2 regions of the Ensifer sp. Root31 genome follow, and region 2 is predicted to be linked to the other one. Evidence: riboswitches for the same ligand, from Rfam matches in the RefSeq annotation. Region 2 holds a riboswitch; the other holds the start of a gene.
What was found. A riboswitch is a leader RNA that binds a small molecule or an ion and turns the genes downstream of it on or off. The one in region 2 is predicted to bind cobalamin.
Positions count from the first base shown of each region.

Region 1: linked by a shared signal. The riboswitch ahead of ASD00_RS37995 (aromatic ring-hydroxylating dioxygenase subunit alpha) and the one ahead of ASD00_RS09530 (DUF1636 domain-containing protein) in region 2 are both predicted to bind cobalamin.

Region 1 is NZ_LMCO01000067.1:229,606-234,887, forward strand. It holds gene ASD00_RS37985 (L-threonylcarbamoyladenylate synthase) at 1-421, opposite strand, end outside; gene ASD00_RS37990 (DUF6656 family protein) at 508-1,107, opposite strand; cobalamin riboswitch at 1,424-1,626, shown strand; gene ASD00_RS37995 (aromatic ring-hydroxylating dioxygenase subunit alpha) at 1,732-2,976, shown strand; gene ASD00_RS38000 (hybrid-cluster NAD(P)-dependent oxidoreductase) at 2,978-4,072, shown strand; gene ASD00_RS38005 (GH25 family lysozyme) at 4,120-5,187, opposite strand.
Region 2 is NZ_LMCO01000007.1:129,583-134,864, reverse strand. It holds gene ASD00_RS09555 (mechanosensitive ion channel domain-containing protein) at 1-85, opposite strand, end outside; gene ASD00_RS09550 (DUF924 family protein) at 217-777, opposite strand; gene ASD00_RS09545 (iron ABC transporter permease) at 854-1,858, opposite strand; gene ASD00_RS09540 (ABC transporter substrate-binding protein) at 1,934-2,887, opposite strand; gene ASD00_RS09535 (ABC transporter ATP-binding protein) at 2,884-3,690, opposite strand; gene ASD00_RS09530 (DUF1636 domain-containing protein) at 3,713-4,126, opposite strand; cobalamin riboswitch at 4,234-4,450, opposite strand; gene ASD00_RS09525 (DUF1330 domain-containing protein) at 4,638-4,931, shown strand; gene ASD00_RS09520 (helix-turn-helix domain-containing protein) at 5,264-5,282, opposite strand, start outside.

The DNA of each region.
Region 1 (5,282 bases), on a different contig from region 2:
GTGCGGCGAGCGGGCGGCCGAAGCGGGCAATCACCCGACGTGAAAAGCCATCAGGCATGCGGATGCCGAGCGTGTCGAGGCCGGCCGAGGCAAGCGCGTGCACGGTGCTTGTTGTGCGCTGGGGCAGGATCAACGTCAGCGGGCCGGGCCAGAACGCTTCGGCCAGGCGCCGCGACAACGAATCGAATGTCACATGGGCTTCAGCCATCGCCATGTCTGACACATGCGATATCAGTGGGTTGAAGCGTGGACGCCCCTTCATCTCATAAATACGGCTGATCGCATCGGGATTGGTGGCGTCCGCTGCCAGGCCGTAGACCGTCTCGGTCGGAATCGCGACGGGCTCGCCTTCGGCAAGCACCGCACAGGCACGCTCGATCGCCCGTTCCGGCTCGGTCCGTGTATCGATGATTTCGGCCATGTCGCTTCCGTTTCCCTTTCCGAGGCTTCCTTAAAGGAGCCACGGTGAAAACAGAACGATTTTCTTCAGGCAACCGGGTCTGCGCTTCAGAGGCTGCGAATGATGCGCTTCAATGCCTCGTCGCGCGCGCCGAGCATCAGCACGTTCTTGAGCGCGACTTTCGGGTCGTCGGTACGAAAGAGCAGCCCGTTGTCGCGAACGCTGCGATTGATGGTCATCTGCCCCTCTGGCGCATCGGGCTCGATGGCAACGGCGAAGTACATTCGGGAATAGCCGGTCTGGATGCGTTCGAAGAAGTGTTTCTCGTCGCCGAGGTCACAGAAGAAGTTGGCGAAATAGAACGACCAGGTGACGTCCTTGGACGGGGCGAGATGTGTTCTCGCCGCCGTGACATGGCAATAGCCGAGATGCGGCCGACCGGTGAGCGTGCGGTGGAAGATCATCTTGGGAAACTGGATCGAGGTATGGAAGCCGTTCATCCGCTTGTGCGTCGTTTCGCCGGCGGTCGTCAGCTTGTGGGCGGTGCGCTCGGCAACCTCGTCATAGCTCAGATAACGCCGCTCGCGCTGCGACCATTGACGCCTTTCTATGCGGCCGGTGCGCAGGAACTCGGTGTGGACCGCTGTCTTCGGAGCGATCGTTGGCAGCTTCTCGGCTGCGGCGTCGTAGTATTTGAGCTTTGCCATGAACTTCAATGCGCTGTTTGCCGGTTCGGCCGGTTTCTCCGTCAGGCGACGCTAATGCATTATGGTTAATGGAAGATTTCACTCGCGTCGGTGGGCCTTGCCCCGCGTCACGGGAAGACATGTCGCAAAATGGCGAAGGATCCGCGCTTTCTCGCAAGCCTTGCCGGAAAAAGCGACAATTGCTCAATCCTTGAGCTATCCTATTGTTTACAATGAAAAATGATCAATCACAGGGCGTTTGGTGCGCTTGATGTGCTGTGTCGTCTTTCTGGAATCGGATGTCGTTAATCGGCAGCTACGACGATGGCTTCCGCGATTAGATATGCCTACTCAAGGTGCTGTCTTTTAGGGAAGGCGGAGAATTGGGAAGCCGGTCAAAACCCGGCGCTGCCCCCGCAACGGTGGTGGAGCGAAAGCCACGGCACAAAGCCACTGGACGGTTCCGTCCGGGAAGGCGCCGGGCTGGTCCTTGCGGACGGCTCCTGAGCCCGGAAACCAGCCTTGACGCGAACAGACCGTAACGGGTTGCGGCGGGCAGCCGGATCGGAGCCGTCATCGCACAGGCAATGCGCCCGTGCGGGTTCCAGTCCTGCCTCTCCGAAACAAGGCGAACGAGGACAGGACATGGACATCAAGGGCGATATGCTCCGCAAGCTGAAGGGTCGACGCGACGGCTACAGCCTCGACCGGGCCTTCTACATCGACCCCGACTACTACAGGCAGGATCTCGAAAGCATCTGGTACAAGGACTGGTTGTTCATCGGCCACGACTGCGAGATCCCGCGTGCCGGTAACTATTTCACCGTCCAGGTCGGCGATTATCCTGTCATTATCGTTCGCGACCGACAGGGCACGATCCGCGCCCTGCACAATTCCTGCCGTCATCGCGGTTCTCGCGTCTGCGCGCAGCACAAGGGCTCTTCGGCCAAGCTCGTCTGTCCCTATCACCAATGGACCTATGAGCTCGACGGCGCGCTGCTCTTTGCCCGCCAGATGGGCGAGGATTTCGACAAGGCGGCCCACGGCCTGAAGCCGATCCACTGCGAGACCGTCGGCGGTTACATCTTCATCAACCTGTCCGAGCAGCCGATGGATTTCGGCCCGTTCCGCGACATGGTCGCGCCCTATCTTGCGCCGCACCGCCTGGGTGAAACCAAGGTCGCCTTCGAAAGCACGATCATCGAAAAGGGCAACTGGAAACTCGTCTGGGAAAACAACCGGGAGTGCTACCATTGTGCCGCCAACCACCCCGAACTTTGCCGCACCTATCCCGAAGCGCCGACGGCGACCGGTGTGCAGGGCGCCAAGGATGATCCCGTCATTGCCGCGCATTGGGCGAAATGCGAAGCAGCCGGACTGCCGAGCGAGTTCCGGATGTCCGAGACCGGCCAGTTCCGCTCGGCGCGCATGCCGTTGATCGACGACGCCGAGAGCTACACCATGTCCGGCGCCCGCGCCGTGCGGCGGCAACTGTCGGCAGACGTTAGCCAGAAGCATATCGGCACGCTCCTGCTCTTCCATTATCCCTCGACCTGGAACCATGTGCTGGCCGACCACGCCATCACCTTCCGCGTCCTGCCGCTCGGCCCGGAGCTGACGCAGGTGACGACCAAGTGGCTGGTCAACAAGGACGCGGTTGAAGGCGTCGACTACAATCTCGAGCAACTGACGCATGTCTGGACCGAGACCAACGATCAGGACCGCCAGATCGTCGAGGAGAACGCCTTTGGTATTCGCTCGCCGGCCTACCAGTCAGGCCCCTATTCGCCCGAACACGAAGGCGGCGTGATGCAGTTCGTCGAGTGGTATTGCAAGTTCATGGAACAGCGCCTGCAGGGCGAGGCTGCTCCGCTTTCCCGGGTCGCCTGACATGCAGATGGCATCCTCGTTCCATCATTTCGACGAGCTTCATGTCTGGATCGACAGGCAGAACATGCTCGAATGCACATCGGCCGTGATCGAGACCGCCGATGTGATGACCTTTACCTTCCGGGCGGAAAAGCCGGCCTGGTTCCGCTATCTGCCTGGGCAGTTCGTCACGCTCGAGCTGCCGGTCGCCGACGAGCCGGTCATGCGCACCTACACGCTGTCGTCGACGCCCTCCCGGCCGTTGTCGATCGCCGTCACCGTCAAGGCGCAAGCCGATAGCATCGGCACGCGCTGGATGTTCGATCACCTGAAGCCCGGCATGCGGCTGAAGGCGTTCGGTCCGCTCGGCGATTTCAGCTTCGTGCGCCATCCCGGCGAAAAATATCTCTTCATATCGGCAGGCTCCGGCGTCACGCCGATGATGTCGATGACGCGCTGGATGGCGGACTGCGTTCCCGAGACCGACGTCACCTTCATTTCCTGCGCCCGCCGGCCAGACGACCTTCTGTTCCGCTCGGAACTGGAAGTGCTGGCGCGCCCGATGTCCGGGCTAAACCTCGGCTTCGTGGTCGAGGGGCATGAGTCAAGGCACGGATGGCACGGGCTGCGCGGCCGCATCGACGGCGCCAAGCTGCCGCTGCTTGCACCCGACTTCATGGAGCGCACAGTGTTTTGCTGCGGTCCGGAGCCGTTCATGCGCGGCGTGCGCGAGTTGCTGAAGGCGGCCGGTTTCGACATGAGCCGCTATCACGAGGAAAGCTTCCAGCCGGCGGCAGCACCGGCAGCCGAGGAGATAGCAGTCAGGGCAGGGGCGGCAGCCGACGCCGAAGCGCATGGCGCCAAGGTGGTCTTCACCATGAGCGGCAAGGAGATCGAGGCCAAGCCCGGCCAGACGATCCTGCAGGCGGCGCGGGCCAACGGCGTCAGGATCGGTGCGGCCTGTGAAGGCGGCATCTGCGGTACGTGCCGGGTGATGAAAGTCGCCGGCGAGGTCGAGATGAACCACAACGGAGGTATTCTCGACGACGAAATCGATGAGGGCTACATCCTCGCCTGCTGCTCGCGGCCGCTTGGAGATGTACAGATCGAAGCCTGACAATGCTTGATGGTCGCGGGGAGCGTGTTCTTTCCGCGACCGACCCGTCAGCGGCTGGCCGCGGCCGCCAGCCGCACGGCGCGGTCGTGCCGACCGAAATCGATCGACCCGGTCGCCATCATGTCGACGCCTTCGCCGGCGGCGCTGGCAGCTTCGGCGCGGCTGATAAGCAACGGCTGGCTTTCGATTTTCGCCGTCGCCTGGGCAGCGCTGGCGGCGCCGACCCCGTCGTCGGCTCTGGCAATGAGAACGAGCGGCAGTGCCTTTTCCGGCAACAGGGCGCCGCCGGCCCAGATCGGTCGCAAGGTGGCGCTGCTCATAGCCGCGACATTGACGTCGATGTCGTCAAGTGTACCGGGCACACGATAGGGACAGCGGCGTTTGCCGCAATTGATCCCTGACGAGAATTGCCACAGCGCATAGCTGTCCCAGTTGCCGATCGGAAACACATTGCGGATATCCGGCTTGTAGCGGGCATACCACAGGGGTAGTCGCGACAGCAGTCGGTGCTTCGCGCGGTTGGCCGCGATGTATTTGGCCGTGACATGATTGGTGTAGAGCATCGGGTAGCGGCCGGTGCGGGTCTTGATATGTCCGGCAAAGATCGCCGCGTCTTCGAGCGACATGAATTTGTCCGGGTCGATGCCTTCGAGATCGAGCACCATCAACTCGTCGTCGCGCGGGCTCGCATAATCGAGAAAATGGTTGGCCTGATCGACCGGGTTGCCGGGGCGGGCAAGATGATAGGCGCCCCACAGCAGCCCATGGGAGCGGGCGATCATCCGCCGTGTCTGGTAGAGCTCGCGGCTGACGGCGTATTTGCGCCACATCGTCTTGCAGTGGGCGACAGTGTCGCCGCCATGATCGCCGGTGCAGGAGAAGCTTTCCGGCAGGCCGTCGGAGGCCTTGGCGATGAAGCCGGAGATACGCTTGTCGGAAAGCATTGTCTCCCAGTCGATGCTGTTCATTTCATAAGCGTCGACGATGATGGCGTTGGACTTCGACTTCCAGGGCTCCAGTTCGCCGGCGCGTGCGTTCACCGCCGCGAAAGCCAGACCCAGGAGGGTCGCGAGGCGCAGAATCATCCGTAAGGTGGAGATATACCGCTTTGCCATTCAGTGAGATTGCCGACTCTACAGTTAATTGATCGTAAATCCCAGTCCCCGAGCCGACTGTGCTTGAGACGGTGGCGAATGTATAGAGACTTATG
Region 2 (5,282 bases):
TTTGCGCCACGACAGTGCCGGCACCGGCCAGCGACAGCAGGCAGACAGAAACAGCGAACAACTTTGCCACGAAATGCAATTTCAAAACCCTCGGAAGCCCAGACCTCGCCCGGATGCGGAATCGCCCCGGCAGCCGTCACAATGCGGTTTGAATACGAAAGACGGCGGAAAGATGCAAAGACACGGTAAAACATGCCTTCACAGCCCGTAAAACTGTCAGAATCCTGCGCCCGGCTGCGCCAGATAGGTCAGTTCCGCCGCCGTCGACGTCCGACCGACGAAGGCGTTGCGGTGCGGGAAGCGACCATAGGTCTCGATCACCTCCCGGTGCCGGATTGCATAATCGATATACATGGGATCGCCGAGCTCGGTGAAAAGCTTCACCGCCATCGTCTGATCCGTCAGGTTCTCCGAGTGCTCGAACGGCATGTAGAAGAACGCCCGCCACTCCGGCCGGACCGCCATGTCGGCGCCGGCGCCGACGGCGAGCTTGGCTTCCCGGAGCGCCAGGCCGTCGGTCGCAAAGGCAAGCGGCGTCCCCCGATACATGTTGCGCGGCAACTGATCGAGAAGCACGATTGCCGCCAGCCGGTTTTCCGGCGTCGCCCGCCAGATGTCGCCGATCTCCCTGGCAAGGGCGAGGTGCGACGCCTGGAAGCGCAGGAAGCAATGTTCGTCCAGCTCGCGCGACGGCTTGAACCAGTGGTCGAGCGACAGTTCCTCGAACCAGAATTTCAGCACTTCATCCGGGGTGCAGGCCTCAGCTTGATGGGTCATTCGCTCCTCATGTCATGCCGTGGGGACGGTCGACCTATCAGATAGGCGGCAATCGCACCGTGTCCATGCCGCTGGCTTACGCGCGACGCTTCAAAATGGCAATAAAAGCCATGCCGCCGACAAGCCCGGTGATGACGCCGATCGGCATATCCTCGGGCGCCATGACGACGCGGGAAAAGAGGTCCGCCCAGATCAGCACCAGCGCCCCGACGAAGGCCGAAAGCGGGATGACCCGGACATTGTCGCTGCCGGCAAACAGCCGCACGAAATGCGGCACCATCAGGCCGACAAAGCCGATCGCGCCGGAAAAAGCGACCATGACCCCGGTCAGAAGTGCGGTGACGACGAAGAGGACGAGGCGGAACCGGCGAACGGGAATGCCGAGCGTCGTTGCCGTCTCGTCGCCCATGGCAAGCGCATTGATCTCGCGCGCCCTCAGCACGAGGTAGCCGAGGCAGGCTGTCAGCACCACCGCGGGATAGACAAGATGCGGCCATTGCGCGAGCCCGAGACCGCCGAGCATCCAGAAAATCACCGTATGCACCGCCCTTGGATCCCCGAGGAAAATCATCAGGTTGCCGACAGACGTCAAGGTGAAGGCAACGGCCACGCCTGATAGCACCAGCCGGTCGGCATTGGTGCCGAGCACCCTTGTCACGAGCGCAACAAGTGCGGTCGCAGCCAGCGCGCCGGCAAAGGCAAACAGCGGCACCGTGGCAAGGCCGAGAATGAGTCCGGTGTGCAGTAGCGCGATGATCGCGCCGAGCGCGCCGCCGGAGGACACACCGAGCAGATGCGGATCGGCAAGCGGATTGCGGGTAACCGCCTGCAGCACGGCGCCGGTCAAGGCCAGCCCGGCTCCAACCAGCCCGGCAAGCACGACACGCGGCAGGCGCACGTCCCAGACAATGCTTTCGCGCCCCGCCGACCAGACGACGTCGACGCTGCCGGGCGACAGCTTCGAGGCGATGATCGACCAGACGGTCGAGACCGGGATGGGCGCTGAACCCCATGAGACGGCGGCAGTGATCGTCAGGCACAGCAACAGCAGCGCCGCGAGAATGGCGGTCGTGGTTTTCACAGTCCGTCCCTGGTCAATTATTGGAATGGAAAGGCGGGAGCATGCGAAACGGCATGCTCCCGCAGGCCGCCTCGGTTACATCGCCTGCCCGTGAAAGGCCCTGGCAAGGCGCGCAATGGCATCGATGTTGCGTGGACCCGGTGTCGCCTCGACATAATCGAGCACGACGAAGCGGTCATTCCTGACGGCATCGATGTTCTTGAAGGCGGGGTTGCTCTTCATGAAGGCGATCTTCTGCTCGGCGGTGACCTCGCCATAGTTGACGATCACCACCACCTCAGGGTTCTTGTCGATCACCGGCTCCCAGGAAATCTCGGTCCAGCTCTTCTCGATGTCGTCCATGACGTTGACGCCGCCCGCCGCCTCGATCATTGCCGTCGGGATACCGAACCGGCCTGACGTGAACGGCTTCTCCTCGCCGGAATCATAGACGAAGACGCGGGTCGGGCGTTCGATGCCGCCGGTGTCTGCAGTGATCTTGTCGAGATCGCGGCGATAACCGTCGACCAGCGCCTGCGCCCGATCCTCGACGCCGAAGATGCGGCCGAGATTGAGGATATCGACGAACATGTCGTCCATGACAGGCTTGCCCTTGGCCATGACGTGAATGCAGGATTCGGTCAGCTCATAGACGTTGATCTTGAAGGGTTCGAGCGTTTCCGGCGTCACCTCGCCCCCGACCTTCATGCCGTAGTTCCAGCCGGCGAAGTAGAAGTCGGCGTCGGCATTGAGCAGCACTTCCTTGGTCGGATATTTTTCCGAAAGCTCCGGCAGCGCCTTGACGCCTTCGCGCAGCTTTTCGTCCAGCGTCTTCCAGCCGGATACGCCGGTATAGCCGACCATGCGGTCCTGCAATTTCAGAGCCAGCATCATTTCAGTGAGGTTGACGTCGTTGGAAACGGCGCGCTTCGGTGCTGAATCGAAGGTCACCTCGCGGTTGCAGCTCTTGACGGTCACGGGATAGGCGAGCGCCGGCGTTGCCGCCAGAACCAGCAGGGCAAAGGCGGAATGGGCAATGAAGGTCTTCATGAAATCAGTTCCTGTCGAGCAAGTGAAAAGGAAAAGCGTGCGCCGCTCGAAACGGCATTGTTGTGGGCAGTGGCGGTGACGCCGAAGGCGGCGGAAAGCGCTTGTGGGTTGAGCACGTCTTCGGGCGGGCCGAAGGCCGTCATGCGTCCCTCCGTCAGGATCGCCACATCGGTCGCGAACTCGGCTGCCAGGTTGATGTCGTGCAGCGTGGTGACGATCGTCAGCTGCAGCGTCTGCAACAACTCGAGGATTTCGAGCTGGTGGCGGATATCGAGATGGTTTGTCGGCTCGTCGAGAATGATGATGCGCGGCTGCTGGGCAAGCGCCCGGGCGATCAGCACCCGCTGCTTCTCGCCGCCCGAAAGCGTCGCGAATTGCCGCCCGGCAAGGTGGGTGAGATCGAGATGCTCGAGCGCGTGCGCAACCGTCTCGCGGTCCCTCGCGGTCCAGCCGCTCATGCCCTCACGCCGGGGGATGCGGCCCATCATCACCACGTCGCGCACGCTGAAGGGAAAGTCGCTCGGCATTTCCTGCAGCACGACGGCAATGATCTTTGCCGCCTCGCGCGCCGTCATCGCCCAGATGTCGACGCCATCGACCTCGATTGCGCCCGCTATCGGCTGGGCCGAGCGATAGAGGCAGCGCAGCAGCGAGGTCTTGCCGGCACCGTTCGGCCCGAGAATGGCAAGCCGGCTGCCGGGCGCAATGGCAAAGTCGATCTCGCGGACCAGCCGCAGGTCCGGGCGCGGTCCCCAATCCAGGGCGTGGACCCGAAGCCCGGCCCCTGTCGCGGTGCAGCTCATCGGCTCGTCCCTCCCCGCGCCATCATTGGAAATGCCAGCCGATGTCTTCGGAGACCAGCATCGCTGCCGGGATGCGCGCCAGCGTCTTGCCGTTAAGCCCGCGCGGCCTCTCGGCCGCCCGCGTCATGCCATCGCCCCTTCCGGCATAGGTGGTCGCGAACGAGACGAGATCATCGATATCCTCCTCGGGCGAGATATCGCCAAAGAGGTAGGTCGCCTTGCCGGTTGCCTGGAAAGCGATGGTGCAAGGCCTGGTACACGCGGCCATGCAGACCGTCCCAGTAATGGAGAAATCCCGGTCGAGCGGCTCGCCGAGCGCGGCAATACTGCGGTTCAGCCGCTGGATCAGATCCGCTCCCGGACGGCATGGGCCGCCGGTGAAACGGCAATCGGTGCAGACCGTTATCGTGTGCTGTCGGGAAACCGGATTGGCCATGTCTCTTCTCCTCCGGATTGGTCCGGAGAGAATGTGGCAACGCGGCATGATGACGGATGACCGTCGCGCAAAAACCAGTTCTTTTCCATCGGAACACCCCGTCCGTTGTGGTTGATCGGTTCGATGGCAGGTCTCCTGGCTCGCGGGTCGCGGCGCATCCACGTCTTCCCGGCTGATCGCCAGTGACATGGTGTGAATGCGCTTTCCGCTCACAGTTGCGGGGGCAGCCACGGTTTCGGCCCCATTTGGGTCGTCCGCTCCGTGTTCCCTTTTCAGCCGCTTCCGCATTGTCGCGGTTGCAGCACCATCAAAGCCTTCGTCGCACACTTCGGCGGAGGTGACAACCGCCGCGACAGCACGGCCTTGGCCTATCAACATGTCGCATTTTTTCATGCGCATTTGTTATGTGATAACATAACATTATTCAACACAAAAATATGTTGACCAACTCGCCCGCACCGACCAACGGGCGTATCCTTCGATGGCGCCTGTGTGGAAAAGGAGATCTGCCATGGCCGCCTATCTGATTGCGGATGTCGAGGTCACCGATGCCGCGGCCTTTGAAGAATACATACGGGAAGTGCCGGCAACGGAGGCGCGCTATGGTGGCCGATATTTGGGGCGCGGTGGCGCTACCCGGGTGCTCGAGGGAGACTGGGAGCCGCACCGGCTCGTCATTGTCGAGTTCCCGGACATGCACTCCTTGCTCGAGTGGTACAACTCGCCGGCGTATCAACGCCTCAAGGCGATCCGAGAGCGCTGCGCCAAGACGCGGATCATGACGCTGGAAGGCGTTGCCACCTAAGCAGTCGGGCCGTCATTGTTCCAGCAGCTTCCGACGTTTACCGCAAAGGTGCGGCATTGGCATATCAACATGCGGCATATTTTCATATTCATCTGTTATGTAATATCATAATACAACACAAGCTAACGAATGATGCCTGCGACGCACATTGGCAGAGCACTTCTCACGCCATCAGGACGATCGATCGCGACTGTCAACCGGACCTATTAATCTGGCATCAGCGTTTGCCGGCGACGGTCATAAGACATTGCTCGACCAACGGACCGGCAACTCTGTGCTGGAAGCGATTTCAAGAGGCGTTGTCAGGCGATACTTCATCTGCCTGGGGTGCCTCATTCCGGTGCGGCGATA